Regions from separate parts of the Exiguobacterium sp. s133 genome, predicted to be linked through region 3. Evidence: riboswitches for the same ligand, from Rfam matches in the RefSeq annotation. Region 3 holds a riboswitch; each other region holds the start of a gene.
The links. Region 3 has a riboswitch for S-adenosylmethionine ahead of KNP96_RS09875 (LLM class flavin-dependent oxidoreductase). Riboswitches for the same ligand answer to the same signal wherever they lie in the genome.
Positions count from the first base shown of each region.

Region 1: linked by a shared signal. The riboswitch ahead of KNP96_RS03165 (methionine ABC transporter ATP-binding protein) and the one ahead of KNP96_RS09875 (LLM class flavin-dependent oxidoreductase) in region 3 are both predicted to bind S-adenosylmethionine.
Region 2: linked by a shared signal. The riboswitch ahead of KNP96_RS12905 (alpha/beta hydrolase) and the one ahead of KNP96_RS09875 (LLM class flavin-dependent oxidoreductase) in region 3 are both predicted to bind S-adenosylmethionine.
Region 4: linked by a shared signal. The riboswitch ahead of msrA (peptide-methionine (S)-S-oxide reductase MsrA) and the one ahead of KNP96_RS09875 (LLM class flavin-dependent oxidoreductase) in region 3 are both predicted to bind S-adenosylmethionine.

Region 1 covers NZ_JACSMK010000002.1:115,756-119,295, forward strand. Annotated here, with positions in the region: gene KNP96_RS03155 (MetQ/NlpA family ABC transporter substrate-binding protein) at 1-428, opposite strand, end outside; gene KNP96_RS03160 (methionine ABC transporter permease) at 461-1,126, opposite strand; gene KNP96_RS03165 (methionine ABC transporter ATP-binding protein) at 1,123-2,145, opposite strand; SAM riboswitch class I at 2,224-2,330, opposite strand; gene KNP96_RS03170 (bifunctional cystathionine gamma-lyase/homocysteine desulfhydrase) at 2,390-3,540, opposite strand, start outside.
Region 2 covers NZ_JACSMK010000010.1:64,779-68,318, reverse strand. Annotated here, with positions in the region: gene ribE (riboflavin synthase) at 1-395, opposite strand, end outside; gene ribD (bifunctional diaminohydroxyphosphoribosylaminopyrimidine deaminase/5-amino-6-(5-phosphoribosylamino)uracil reductase RibD) at 380-1,426, opposite strand; FMN riboswitch at 1,585-1,729, opposite strand; SAM riboswitch class I at 1,882-1,986, opposite strand; SAM riboswitch class I at 2,202-2,304, shown strand; gene KNP96_RS12905 (alpha/beta hydrolase) at 2,365-3,123, shown strand; gene KNP96_RS12900 (thymidine kinase) at 3,307-3,540, opposite strand, start outside.
Region 3 covers NZ_JACSMK010000006.1:82,296-85,835, forward strand. Annotated here, with positions in the region: gene KNP96_RS09870 (ATP-grasp domain-containing protein) at 1-710, opposite strand, end outside; gene KNP96_RS09875 (LLM class flavin-dependent oxidoreductase) at 707-1,765, opposite strand; SAM riboswitch class I at 1,838-1,942, opposite strand; gene KNP96_RS09880 (DUF975 family protein) at 2,133-2,807, opposite strand; gene KNP96_RS09885 (DUF2325 domain-containing protein) at 2,875-3,540, opposite strand, start outside.
Region 4 covers NZ_JACSMK010000007.1:110,034-113,573, forward strand. Annotated here, with positions in the region: gene KNP96_RS10920 (DMT family transporter) at 66-494, shown strand; gene KNP96_RS10925 (Crp/Fnr family transcriptional regulator) at 506-1,183, shown strand; gene KNP96_RS10930 (DMT family transporter) at 1,196-1,675, shown strand; gene msrA (peptide-methionine (S)-S-oxide reductase MsrA) at 2,072-2,602, opposite strand; SAM riboswitch class I at 2,710-2,816, opposite strand; gene KNP96_RS10940 (M20 metallopeptidase family protein) at 2,887-3,540, opposite strand, start outside.

The DNA.
Region 1 (3,540 bases), on a different contig from region 3:
TCCGCGACGTTTGAGCTCGTCAAGATCGTTGCACCTTTCGGTAACTCGTCGAGCGACTTATATTTTTTTGAGTAAACGCCGAGCGGTTCAACGTGGACGCCGCCTGCATTTTCAAATTTATAAGATTTGTTCTCTTTTTCCTGTTGCTCAAGGTACGGAACGTGTTGGAAATAGTTCGCATCGATTTCTTTTGCAGCGAGTGCCTTGTTCGGCAACACATAATCTTGGAACTTTTTGATTTCGAGTTTGTAGCCTTTTGCTTCATACTCTTTTTGAACGTGCTCTAGGATTTCAGCATGGGGAACGTTTGAAGCACCGATGACAAGTGTCTTCGCGTCGTCTCCTGACGATTCCTCTCCGCATGCTGCAAGGCTGACGGCTAAGACGGATACGGCTGCTGTACCTACGAATTTTTTCCAAAGTTTCATGAATAATTCCTCCCAAGTTAACTAAAATAGTATTATCGTTTATCGATGGCTTTTACGAGCAGGTCACCAATAATTTGAATGATGAAGACGATGACGAGAATCAACAATGTCGCGATAGCGATGACATCGTTTTGAGAACGCTGGAATCCTTCGATATATGCCATATCCCCGAGTCCTCCACCACCGATTGCCCCGGCCATTGCCGTGTAACCGACGAGCGCGACGAGCGTAACGGTGATACCCGAGACGATTGCCGGAAGAGCTTCCGGAATCAACACTTTATAGATGATTTGGAACTTCGTCGCTCCCATTGATTCCGCTGCTTCGATGACACCTTTGTCGACTTCACGGAGTGCGAGTTCGACCATCCGCCCGTAAAACGGTGCCGCCCCAAGAATCAGTGCCGGAAGTGCTGCTGTCGGCCCTAAGAACGACCCGACGATGATGAGTGTAATCGGAATTAATAAAATCAACAAAATGATAAACGGAATTGAGCGGAAGACATTGACTAAAAAGCTGAGCACGGAATACACTGCCCGGTTCTTAAACAACAAGTCTTCATTCGTCGCGTATAACAACAGACCGATGACCAGTCCGAGAACAAATGTCGCGATTCCGGCAACAACTGTCATATAGACGGTACTGCCAGTCGCCGTCCAGACCATTTCCCAATCAAGGTCGTTAAAAAATGTACTCATCGGTGATCCACCTCCACTTCCACGTCACTCGCTTGAAGCTTCGCGATGACCGCTTGTGTTTCATGTGCCGCACCAATCAGTTGGATGAACAACGTTCCGAGTGCACCGTCTTGCGTCTGTCCGACGTTCCCGCCAATGATATTAAATAATAAGGTCGAATCTTTCATGACTTCTGCGAGGATCGGACTTTCTGCTGTCGAACCGACGAATGTCAGCTGGACGATTTTCCCTGTCGGATAGCGCTCACGAAGTTTCGCGAACGTCAACTCGTTTTCTGTAGACGACGTCAGTTGTTTGACGAATTCTTTTGTCATCGCTTGTTTCGGATGCCGGAAGACTTCTGAAACAAGACCCTGTTCGACGATTTTTCCGGCCTCCATGACGGCGACCCGGTGACAGATTTTTTGAATGACGTGCATCTCGTGTGTGATCAAGACGATCGTCAGTTTTAGTTTTTTATTGATGTCGACGAGTAACTCTAAGATCGAGTCCGTCGTTTTCGGATCAAGGGCGCTTGTCGCCTCGTCACATAATAAGACGTCCGGGTTTGATGCCAGTGCGCGGGCAATCCCGACGCGTTGTTTTTGTCCACCGGATAGTTGTGACGGATAAGCGCCTTCGCGACCGTCGAGTCCAACGAGTTGAATCAGCTCGGAGACCCGTTCTTTCCGGCGTGCTTTCGGATATCCGCCGAGTTCGAGCGGGAACATAATGTTTTCTTCGACCGTTCGTGACCAAAGCAAGTTGAAGTGCTGAAAGACCATCGAGACATTTTTCCGGACGCCGCGTAATTCTTTCGGTCGTAACGTCGTCATCTCGACACCGTCAATTTGAATCGAACCGCTTGTCGGTGCTTCTAACATGTTCAGCAGGCGAATCAAGGTTGACTTCCCTGCACCGGAATAACCAATTATTCCGAAAATTCCGCCGCGCTCAATCGTGAGATCGACGTTTGCGACAGCTTCGACTTCGCCGCGCTTCGAGCGATAAATCTTTCCTACATCCTGTAAACGAATCACTACTGTCCCTCCTAAACATAAAAAAAGTGCGCACGTTTTAGAGCAAACGCGCGCACTTTCAGTACACAAAACCATTTGCTCTCATCTTGCAGACGTTCGTCTGCTGGAATTAGCACCACTTCGGAAATAAATTCCGCGGTTGCCGGGTTTCATCGGGCCAGTCCCTCCACCACTCTTGATAAGAGTTATCGGTATTTAGTTGTTTTTAATATATTTTGAATATTAGCAGGGGTTATTTTGCTTGTCAAACAGTTTTTTCAGAAACTTTTTCGAGCAAACTGAAAGCATGCGTTAAATCTTCTTTCAAATCCTCTGCATCTTCAAGTCCGACCGAGATTCGGACGAGACCATCCGTGATGCCGAGTTCCGCCCGACGTTCTGCTGGAATCGATGCATGTGTCATCCGTGCCGGAACGGAAATCAAACTTTCGACCGCCCCTAAGCTTTCAGCAAGCGTGAAGAAGTGTGATGCTTCCACAAGTTTCTCTGCATTTGCAGCTGAACCGACATCAAAGCTGATCATCCCGCCGAAACCAGTCGCTTGTTTTTGCTGGATCGCATGACCGGGATGCGATGCAAGTCCCGGGTAGAAGATGTTCGAGACGACGTCTTGCGCTTGCAGGAAGCTGACAAGTTCATGTGCTGTCTCTTCAATCGCTTCCATCCGGATACCGAGCGTCCGTAATCCACGGACAAGCAGGAAGCTGTCTTGCGGTCCGAGAATTCCACCCGTCGAGTTTTGGATGAAGTGAAGTTCTTCGCCGAGCGTATCATCGTTGACGACGACAAGCCCTGCGACGACGTCCGAGTGTCCGCCGATGTATTTCGTTGCACTATGCAGCACGATATCTGCCCCAAGCGCGATTGGTTGTTGCAAGTATGGTGTCGCGAACGTGTTGTCGACGACGAGCTTCAAGTCGTGACGACGCGTGATGGCTGCGATCGCTTCGATGTCCGTCACTTTTAATAACGGGTTCGTCGGTGTCTCGACGTAGAGCATCTTCGTGTTGTCCTGAATCGCCGCTTCCGTCGCGCTGAGATCCGTCGTATCGACGAATGTCACTTCGATGTTGAACTTCGGTAGGACACGTTGCATCAAGCGGAACGTTCCGCCGTAGACGTCGTCCGTCATGACGATGTGGTCGCCAGACTGAAGCAGATTGAAGACAGCATGGATCGCCGCCATTCCTGATCCGAACGCGAATCCACGGACGCCTCCTTCAAGATCAGCAATCAATCGTTCGATGCTCGTCCGCGTCGGGTTTGCTGTGCGCGAGTACTCATACCCGTCTTTTAATTGACCGATTTTTTCTTGCTTATATGTGCTCGTTTGATAGATTGGCGGTGTAACGGCACCCGTTGCCTTGTCTACACCCGTTCCTCCGTGAATCAACG
Region 2 (3,540 bases), on a different contig from region 3:
ATACAGTACTTGCTCCAGTCGCCTGCCTCAAAACGGTATTCCATCGCTTCACCGTCCGGTCGCCGGCTGAGAAACCGAGCCGTTCCGTCGATATGACCGCTGACGAAGTGACCGCCGAACCGTCCATTCGCCGGCATCGCGCGTTCGAGTTGAACGGCTGCTCCGACCCGTAACGTCTGCAGCGACGTCGCTCGGATCGTCTCATGGACGGCATCGGCCGTGAATCCGCTCTTCGTCATCGCCGTCACCGTCAAACAAATCCCATCAACGGCAATGCTGTCGCCAATCTTTGTTCCATCAAGCACTGCTGTCGCTTCAATTTCGAGCGCCAGCCCGTTCGGACGGGGGACTTTCCGTTTTATTGTGCCGAGTTCTTCAATCAATCCGGTAAACATGTCATCCTCTCCTTTCGTACATACTGGAGATGGACGTCTTGTCCGATTTGGTTCATTTTCACTAAATCAAAACGGTCTTCGATGTCCTGTTCCGTCGTCAGAGACTTGGTCCCACTGAAGAGGGACGGTGCCTGATAGAGTTCGATCGTATCCACGAGATCCGCTTCTAAAAATGCGGATTGAATCGTGGGACCGCCTTCAATCAACAGACTGCGAATACCTTGTTCATATAAAAGTTCGAGGATTTGGTCCGGTGTCGCATACGTCCCGACGAAAACCGTCACGTTCGCCCGTTCGCTTGTTCGTGGCTGTTCCGTCAGCCAGTACGTCGGATTCAAGCCATCGTTTAAGACTTGGAATGTTTCAGTCAGGCGCCCGCGGCGATCGACAATGACACGGACCGGTTCGATGCCGGTCGAACTGCGCAACGTCAGTGCCGGGTCATCGATGATCACCGTGTCGCTTCCGACGAGAATCGCGTCGTGTATCCCGCGTAACTGCCGTCCGTCAGCACGTGCCGCTTCCGAAGTGATAAAGCGTTGTTCACCCGTCGCAATCGTCCCGTTCATCGTTTGGGCGACTTTCACTGTGACATGCGGACGTTTTCGTTCAATCGCCGTCCAAAATGGTTCATACAGTGCCACTGCCTCGTCTTTTAGTAGACCGACTTCGACGTCAATCCCCGCCTGACGGAGACGTGTGATACCGCTTCCTGCGACGAGCGCGTGGCGGTCCTCTGTCGCGATAAAAACACGATTGATTCCTGCTTCGAGGATTGCTTCCGTACACGGCGGTGTTTTGCCGTGATGATTGCACGGTTCGAGTGTCACGTAGAGATCGGCTCCGCGTGCTGCTTCACCTGCCATGAGGAGCGCTTCGACTTCGGCATGGGGTCCTCCCGCATAACGGTGGGCCCCAAAACCAACAATCCGCCCCTGTTTGACGATGACGCAGCCGACACTCGGATTCGGGCTCGTTTGACCGTTTAACATGTGTGCTAGTTGCATCGCATAACTCATGAATGTTTCCATTTTTTCCGCTCCTTTCAATAAAAAAGACGCCTCCTGTAAAAGGGGCGTCGTGATTGAAGGATTGACGAAATAAGCGTCTCGCGTTTCTGTTTTTACACATACAGAAACAGACCTTTCCCTGAAAACATTTTTTCAGAAAATGGCAGCAAGCGCATTGTTTCGTCCTTCTCCCATCCGGACTTTACCGTCGGCCCTGGAGTCTCACCAAGTCAGCCACAGTGCGTACACTGCAGGTCGCGGGCTCATCGATTTATCAATCGCATCACCGCCGGTTGGGATTTTCACCCTACCCCGAAGAACTGGTTATTGAGTTATACAGCTCAAGACTAGCACAGGTCATTCTAAAATACAAAATGAATTGTATTTCATTCTCTTTTTTTAGGAAAACATCAAAAAAAGGACCCTTCTCTTAAAAGAAAAGGATCCTTCCATCTGCACTAAGGCAGAATCCGCTCCGCTCATCTTTCAGACAAACGTCTGACGGAATTGGCACAGTACGACGTAAGAAGTCTGTTGCCGAGGTTTCGTAGGGCCAGTCCCTCCACCTCTCTCGATAAGTGCTACGGTATGAAGTTCATATGTGTGATGTTTCAAGTCGTTCTTATGTCGTGAATCTAATGCTTACACTACGGGGATTCCTTTCTCAAGTCAACCATATTTTCAAAATTAAACCAAATTACCCAGTTTATCAATTTCGACTTCTTTTTGACGTCTTGACAACGTATTTCAATCAATGCTATCCTCTTCACAATGATTATTCCGACAATTCCTATACGATATATCAAGAGTGGGCGAGAGATCTGGCTCTACGAACCCACGGCAACCTGCAACATGCAAGGTGCTCCGACCAGCAAAGCCGATGCTTTGGATGATACTTACGAGAATCTCGTAGTGCGCCTAAAGCACTACGAGTTTTTTAATAGAAGGAGGAACCCTTTATGAATTCATCATCACCCGTCCTGTTTGGCGCAGAAGCTTTTTTGATTGAACGAGGTCCAATCGGTATTTTACTGTCTCACGGTTTTAACGCAACCCCTCAAAGCGTCCGTACTGTCGGAGAGCAGTTTGCCGCCCAAGGGTTTACCGTGTATGCCCCGCGTCTCGACGGACACGGGACGAGCATCCGTGATTTCGAAGCGTCGACTGCTGAAGATTGGAAACAAAGCCTCCGCCAAGGGTTCGACGTCTTAACCAATCATTGTTCGTCCATTTTCATCGCCGGACAATCGATGGGTGCGACACTTGCCCTTGCACTCGTCGCGGAAGGATTACCTGCTGACGGATTGATTACGATCAATGCAGCGTTAGCGATTCCTGCCTATGAAGCATTATCTTTTGAAGACTGTCCACGCTACTTAAAAGAAAGTACCCCAGACATTAAACGTGAAGCGTTTGAAATCATCTATGACCAAGTCCCTGTCGTCTGCGCATCGGAACTTTTGACCTTGATTGACCAGACACGTCCACTCTTACCAGCCATCGAGATTCCAACACTTATTTTATATTCTGCCGAAGACCATGTCGTCCCGCCTGAAAGTTCGGATTACCTTTATCAAGTCATCGGTTCGACGGACAAACGGAGCTATTGCCTGCTTGACTCCTATCATGTCGCGACCCTCGATTATGATCAAGAAACGATTGTCCGCGAGGCAACACACTTTGTACACCAATATAGTCGTTTGACCCACACCGGTTGATGTCTTTCCTGCGCAAAAGCAAGGGATGAAGACTGTTTCGATGCGTGTTTCAAGCATCGACTAAGCCGTCCAGAACAATATGAATGCGCAAAAAAAATGGCCGATGCTCCCTTGAAACGATGGGAGTATCGGCCATTTGATTGATGTGGTCCTGACTGATGAATCAGTCCTTCGTTTACTTCATCAGTTCTGTTGCTGTTTCTTCCATTGTTGCAGGGCTTGCGATTTCCCCGGCACTTCATGGCAGTGGCGGCAACGCGGCTCATACGACTCTGACGCGCCGACTAAAATGATTGGATCATTGTAGTTGGCAGGTCGACCGTCGATTAAACGTTGCGTCCGCGATGCCGGGTCACCGCACGACAGGCAGATCGCCTGCAGTTTCGTGACGAACTCTGCCCGTGCGAGAAGTTCCGG
Region 3 (3,540 bases):
TGGAATTTCATCGGTGTCTCTGCCGCCTCTTCTCCGACCGGGCAGAACAAATCATCGATGACACAAGCATCCGCGGGGCAGAGCTCGAATCCTTCCGACGTATCGACACGGACCGCATAGACGAACTTACCACCGACGAATTCACAACGCGTAATGTAGGGTTCAGGTGCTTGAATGTACTCTTGAATCAACGTGATGCCGTCGACCGGCTCATCGAATGTCGGTCCGTCAAGATACGTCTCGAGTGCTTCAATCGAGTGGAACAATTGAACGCCGAGTCCTTTACCGGCACGATTGTGTTTCGTGATGAACGACGATACTCCGATGTTTTGAGCGGCTTGGACGATTTGATCACGTCCGACGGCTGCCGTCGTTTTCGGAACACGGATACCTGCTTTTCGTAAGGCGGTGTATTGGTTGACCTTACTGACCTCGAGTCGTAACGCACGGGTTCCGTTGAAAACGGTCCGGTCATGTTCTTCGAGCCAAGCGAGGACCCCTTCCGTCAATTCTGGTGCATAGCGGTGCCCGCGCGTATGGGACGAGGCACTCATCCGGCTGTAAAAAACGCCTTCCGGTGGTGTTTCATCGAGTGGGACGACCCCTTCGTTGAGGTGCCACTGTTCATACGGTAAGTTGAGTTCCTCGAGTCGCTTGATTAAATGATCCGTCCATTCCTGATTTTCGTGTAAGATATGAATTTTCGTCATTTTAGTTGACCTACCTTTCGTTTCGCTTCGACGCGTGGCATGACCTCGCGGGCAAAGCGTTCCATTTCTTCGAGTTGCGGAGAAAATTGAAGCAAGAGCAATGTCACGCCGACTGCTTCAAATTCAAGAATCCGTTCTGCGATTTGATCCGGCGTCCCAATCAAGTTCGGACGCAGTCCCCGGTTTGAGACCGAATAGTCATTTCGTTTGACCTGTTGTTCGAGTTGCGATTTACTGACGAAGTCGTCATACCCGGCATATCCGGCACCGTCTTCTTTAACGTTCGTAATCCGGTGCCATTCTTCGAGCGCCGCTTCTTCCGTCTCGCGACAGATGATGTAGGCCGCCAGTCCGAAACTCGCAAGCGGCTGCTTCCCGGTCGCCGCGCGGCGGGTTTTCATATCCGTAATTTTCGTCGCGACTTCATCGACCGTTCCTCCATGCATGACATAGGCATCACAGTGATTGACGATCGTCTGTTTCCCCGTCTCACTCTCACCACCAGCGTAGAGCTTGATTCCGGGACGCTGAACGGGTTTCGGGTGAAGCTCTGCCCGTTCCAGCTGATAGTACGCCCCATCAAAACTATAGGGTGATGCGTCCGCCCATAATCCTTTCATGACCGTCACGAATTCTTCCGTCCGGGCATATCGTTCGTCATGGGCTGTAAAAATCCCATTGTATTGACGGGCTTCTTCCTCCCACCAGGCCGAGACGACGTTGAGCGTAAAACGTCCGTTACTCAACTGATCGAGGTTCGCCGCCATTTTTGCTGTCGTCGCCGGATTATGAAAACCGGGCCGGACGGCTGTCATGATTTCCAACCGTTCCGTTGTCGCCGCAATCGCCGCTGCCGTCGTCCACGCCTCAAGACTCGGTTCGGCTATTCCTTTAATGTCGTTTAAGTTCAATTCTGCAATCAATGTCGTAGAAAAGCCAATCCGTTCTGCCGTCTGTGCGACTTGTTTCGCATAATCGAATGTCGCTGGCATTTGTTCCTCCTCGACGTTTCGTAACCAACCCCCGAAGATTGGTAACCAAAATCCGTATTCCATCCCCTGTGCCCCCTTTTTGCATAAAAAATCGCTCTTTTCGTTTAGAAAAGAGCGACGAATGTCTACTGTCAGCTCTTATCTTCAAAGGAATAAATTCCTCTTGGAAGTAGCACCTTCCGCTCATGCGGGGTTGCTGAAGTGTCGTCGGGCCAGTCCCTCGACTTCTCGTGATAAGAATAATTGAAATTAGCGTACATCTTTTAGCAGAGTAAAGCAACCTTTAAACCTTCTTTTCCTATCGGAATTAAAAAACATTTGGAAAATCACTCTGTTTCTTGATACTTCTTTGTCTAGAAGCTAAAAACAGGAATTGCACATCGGTTTAAGATGGCAATCCCTGCTTTGTATGGTGCTGTTCAAAATCAATTCATTCTGGTGATACGAACGGTGAGTCATTGTGATTTGCATCCATCATGGCTGTCCGGTGACCAGTCGTCGAAACTTCTTCCCCACGCACGCGATCGTAGAACTTCGCGATTGTGACGCTGAAGTACGGGCCAATCCAGAGGAAACCGATTCCGATCGTAACAATTCCGAGCAAGAACCAACCGATGAACGAAAGGACGAGGAAAAACGCCTCTTTTTTATGTCCATCCATCATTTGGCGTGAACGCGTAATGGCATCAAGGATGCCAATCGATGGTTCGTCCCGAATGATGTAATACGTCAACATGTAAGAGAATGACTTAATGATTCCTGGAATGATGAAAAGTAAGAACCATAGCCCTAAGAAAAAGGTTTGGACGATTGACACTCCAATGGCTTTCAAGAACATTTTGTACGGCTCAAACAAATCGGCGACTTTCGTCTGCTCGTCTCGGGCGACAGATAGGGTGAGCCATGACCATCCCATTGCAACCGGTAAGGTCAACACCGTCAAGAGCATACCAATCAAGTCGATAAATTGGAAATCCTCTTCGGGTGAGGACGCAAATCCGTTCGGAACGCCTTGAATGATTAAGAACAACAACATCATTAATGCCATGAAGCCCCATCGTCCCTGCAACGACTCGCGCGCTGCTAATTTTAATTGTTTTGACATCGAAAGATCCTCCTCAAAAATAAGTGCTACCTTTCTTTACGGTTTATTTTTGAGGAGGTTTCACTTTTTAACGCTCGTCTTTTAGTAAACGTTGGACCATTGCTTTTTCAAGTTGTTGCTGGCACGCCGTATACAAAGAGCGTCGTCCATCGAGTCGTTCAATCGCAAACGGAATATCGTGCTTTTTTGCTTGCACGAGAACATGTGCCGCTGCTGCGTGAGAAACCCGACTTTTGACGACGACGATCGCGTCCGTCTTTTTCGCGAGACAGGCGATTTTTTTCGCGGCTTGGGCGTCACCGCCAAGATGGATTAATTCGACTCCCGTCTCCGCAAAGAAGTCGCGGTAGACGGCGCGCTGTTGCTCATTACCGACGATGACGAGACGCATGCCGTCGTAGGAAGCAAAATCGAGTGCCGTTTTATCGACGAATTCGATTGGTTGACCTGGTAATGTCGTCGTATCGAGACGTTCGAGTTGCTGGACTTTCTTTTCCCGGAGGCGCCGCTCTTTTTTGACTTTCTTCGCCTTCGGTTTCCGTTGCATCATCTTGTCGTAGCGTCCTGTTTTCGCCTGTTTGTTTGCAGGTGACGCAGTGGCGGACTCGGGCGAACCACTCGATACGTCGCGTGCCGGTAATTCCGTCATGGTCGGTACTTCATAATGAAATGCGTGTTTCCAGACAATCGTCAATGTCTCCGGATGACCTTTCCACATGACGAGGTCGACGAG
Region 4 (3,540 bases), on a different contig from region 3:
CCTTTTCAGATAAGGTGAAAATAGTGTCTACTCATAACAGAAGAAACAAAAGGAGGTGCCTTAAAGTGCAGGGAGTTATATTCGCATTAATGAGTGGACTATTCATTGCGTTGCAGGGGATTTTTAATGCCCGTTTAGGAGATGCCATTGGTCCGTGGTTTTCGGTGACGATCGTTCATTTCGTCGGATTGATGGGGTGCTTAGCGATTTATAGTGTGGTTCGTGACCGGAAAATCGGCGGTTTTCGACAGCTTCCGCTCCTCTATGCCAGTGGCGGATTGCTTGGCGTACTCGTCGTCGTGACCGAACTGACGTCGATTCAGTTACTTGGCATGACGTGGGCGATGTGTTTGTTGCTCGTCGCACAAATTTTATGTGCATTCGTGATTGATTTGAACGGCTGGTTTGGTGTCATCAAAAAAAGGAGTAACCGGGGACAGTGGATCGGGATCAGTTTGATGCTTGCCGGAGTTGCGATTTTTTCACTGTCCTAAAGGGAGGGCCTATGCAGACGATTGAGACCTATTTAAAACAGTACGACTTAGCGGATATTTTTACGGAGACCAGTAAAGGCTATTTACGCATCGAAACGTTTTCGGAAGGGGACCTGTTATGTGTGACGGGTGAACCGATTGACCGGATGTATTTCATCGTCGAAGGAAAAATTAAAATCTCTGCAGCATCGGCTGAAGGGAAACAACGGATTTTACGCTTCAAAAAGGCGATGACGGTGATTGGTGATGCGGAATATATCAATCAACGGGAAGTCTTGAATACCATCGAGGTGATTACGGACGTCGTGGCACTCAGCATTCCGTATGCGATCTTACGTGAGCACAATACGACGAACACCTTTTTACAATTTTTACTGCGGGTCATTACGACCAAGTGGTACGCGGACTCGAAATCAGCATCATTTCATGTCCTCTATTCGGTCGAAGAACGATTTGCCGGATATCTGTTATCGATTACCTCGGACGTTTCCGACAGTCTGTTTTATCAAGAGATGCGAACGTCGAATCTCCATGACGTCGCCGATTGGCTCGGGACGAGTTACCGTCATTTAAACCGTATCATCTCAACACTTTGTGAAGAAGAAATCTTGGCGAGACGACGCGGGAAAATCATTATTTTAGATGTAGAGCGGATTAAAGAAAAAGCGAACGGAAATAGTTACGAATAAGGAGGGGCTAGCGTGGGACTAGGTATGTTTTGTGCGATTACGGCAGGAATGATGATTAGTTTACAGACGGTATTGAATGCACGGATGAGTCATGCGTTCGGGGCATGGGCGACGACGACCCTCGTCTTTTTTGTCGGGTTCATCGGTTCACTGTTTGCGCTACTCGTATTTCGGGGTGGCACATTCTCGAACATTCAAACGGTCGAACCGCTTTATTTATTCGGTGGTCTGGTCGGTGTCGGTGTCGTATTTTGTGTGATGCGCGGGATTCAGCTGCTCGGTCCATCGATTGCGATTTCGGTCGTCTTGATTTCGCAACTGAGTTTTGCATTATGTGTCGACTTGTTCGGTTGGTTCGGTTTACCGGAACTTGAGCTTTCGCTCGGACAAGTCGCTGGATTGCTTGTGATGCTAGCCGGTATTTTTGTGTTGAAACGATATCAAGTCGTAGAAATCGAATCTTCGGATGAGTTGTCGGAAAAGGTATCGTAATTCTTACGGTTAACTCTGGCAGTATAAAGTCGATTTTTTAGCGCGAAGACGAATCAGTAGTTGTGGAATGAAAGATTCGTTCTTTTCGTTGCTTTCCTCGGGCGAGGCGCAAGCCGTTGCTCCTTGATCCTCACGGACAACGAGCAGGGTCTTGCCAGCCTCTTGGCAGCGCGTGTTCACGCGCTTTTTCCCGTAGGAGTCAACGAAAAACGAAGTTTTCAGGGTGTACCGTAGAGAAAATCATAGAGTAGTGTTAGAGCGCAATCCGTCTCGAATCGCTTTGAAGACAAGGCGAGACAGGGAAACGCGAACGGATTGCCTCTTGTTATAGCATAGTCACTCTTCATAAGAGTTTGTCTACATGCTGAAAGCCCGCACGAAGCGGGCTTTTTTAGTTTAGACAGATACTTCTTCTTTCCAAGCCACATCGATGAATTCATCGCGACCGGATGCTTTCCGGTCTTTTTTGTAGTGTTCCGGATTCTTTTTGTGGAAGTTTTGATGATAGTCTTCTGCTGGATAGAAGGCTTGTGCCGCTTCGATTCGTGTGACGATCGGCTGCTTAAAGCGATTGCTCGCAGCAAGCGCGTCACGTGAAGCAATCGCAGCAAGGCGCTGTTCTTCCGTATGATAAAAGATGGCAGGTGCGTATTGTGTCCCACGGTCCTGGAACTGTCCGCCGGCGTCAGTCGGATCCGTTTGCGGCCAGTAAAGTTCGAGTAACCGCTCGTATGAGAATAACGCCGGATCAAATGTAATCTCGACGACCTCCGAATGACCGGTCGTGCCTGTTTTTATTTGTTCGTATGTCGGATTTTCGATTTGTCCTCCTGTATAACCGGAAACAATTCCGTGAATACCGGGCAGTTCTTCGAATGGGGTCACCATGCACCAGAAACAGCCTCCTGCGAATGTTGCTTTTTCCATCTATATCTCGTCCTTTCCGCTGGCGGTAGTCGCCCTGTAATCATTCGTGCTCTGACAGCGAGAAAACGAAAACGACTCCTTTGCTTGGTTGCAAAAGGAGTCGTCGCTTTTTATCAACCAAAGCTTGCGCTTTGCTGGTCGTAGCACCTTGCCACTGAAGGCAGGTTGCTGGGACGTCATCGATCCAGATCTCTCAGTCCACTCTTGATAAGTGTTATATGAAGTTGATTAAATTCGTTATCATTGATGTGATAATAGCATCTCTAAAACGACAAAGTCAATCATTAAGATTGTAAGGCATGCAGGACGGTCGCACCTAGAGATTTCGCGCCGACGAGTAGTGCCCGTTCATCGATTTCATATTTCGGATGGTGTTGCGGATAAATCGTACTCCCGTCCGTTTTGGCGGACCCCGTAAAGAAGTAGCTTCCTGGGGTACGCTCTAAATAATAGGCGAAATCGTCTGCTGCCATCATCGGTTTGAGTTCTTTGACAGATGCCTCACCTAAGAAAGCCGTCGCTTCTTTAACGAGATTTGTTTCTACCGGATGATTCCAAAGGGATGGATAACCCGTCGTAAAGTCGATGGAGTAGCTCGCACCGATTCCGGCACACGTCGTCCGAGCAACTAAATCGACCTGCTGGCGTAACTGGTGACGCAGCGCTTCGTCAAATGTCCGGATTTCACCGACAATCCGTGCCTCACCAGTAACGATGTTCGGAGCCGTTCCGGCATGGAATGAACCGATTGCGATGATGGCAGGTGAAAACGGATCAACGCGCCGACTGACGAGGTGTTGGAGATTACAGACGAGTTGTGCCCCGGCGACGAGTGCATCTTGTGTTTTATGAGGGGCTTGCGCATGACCACCCTGTCCGTGGACAACGATTTCGAATTCATCGATGGCGCACAGCGTATGTCCTGCGTGATAGCCAAT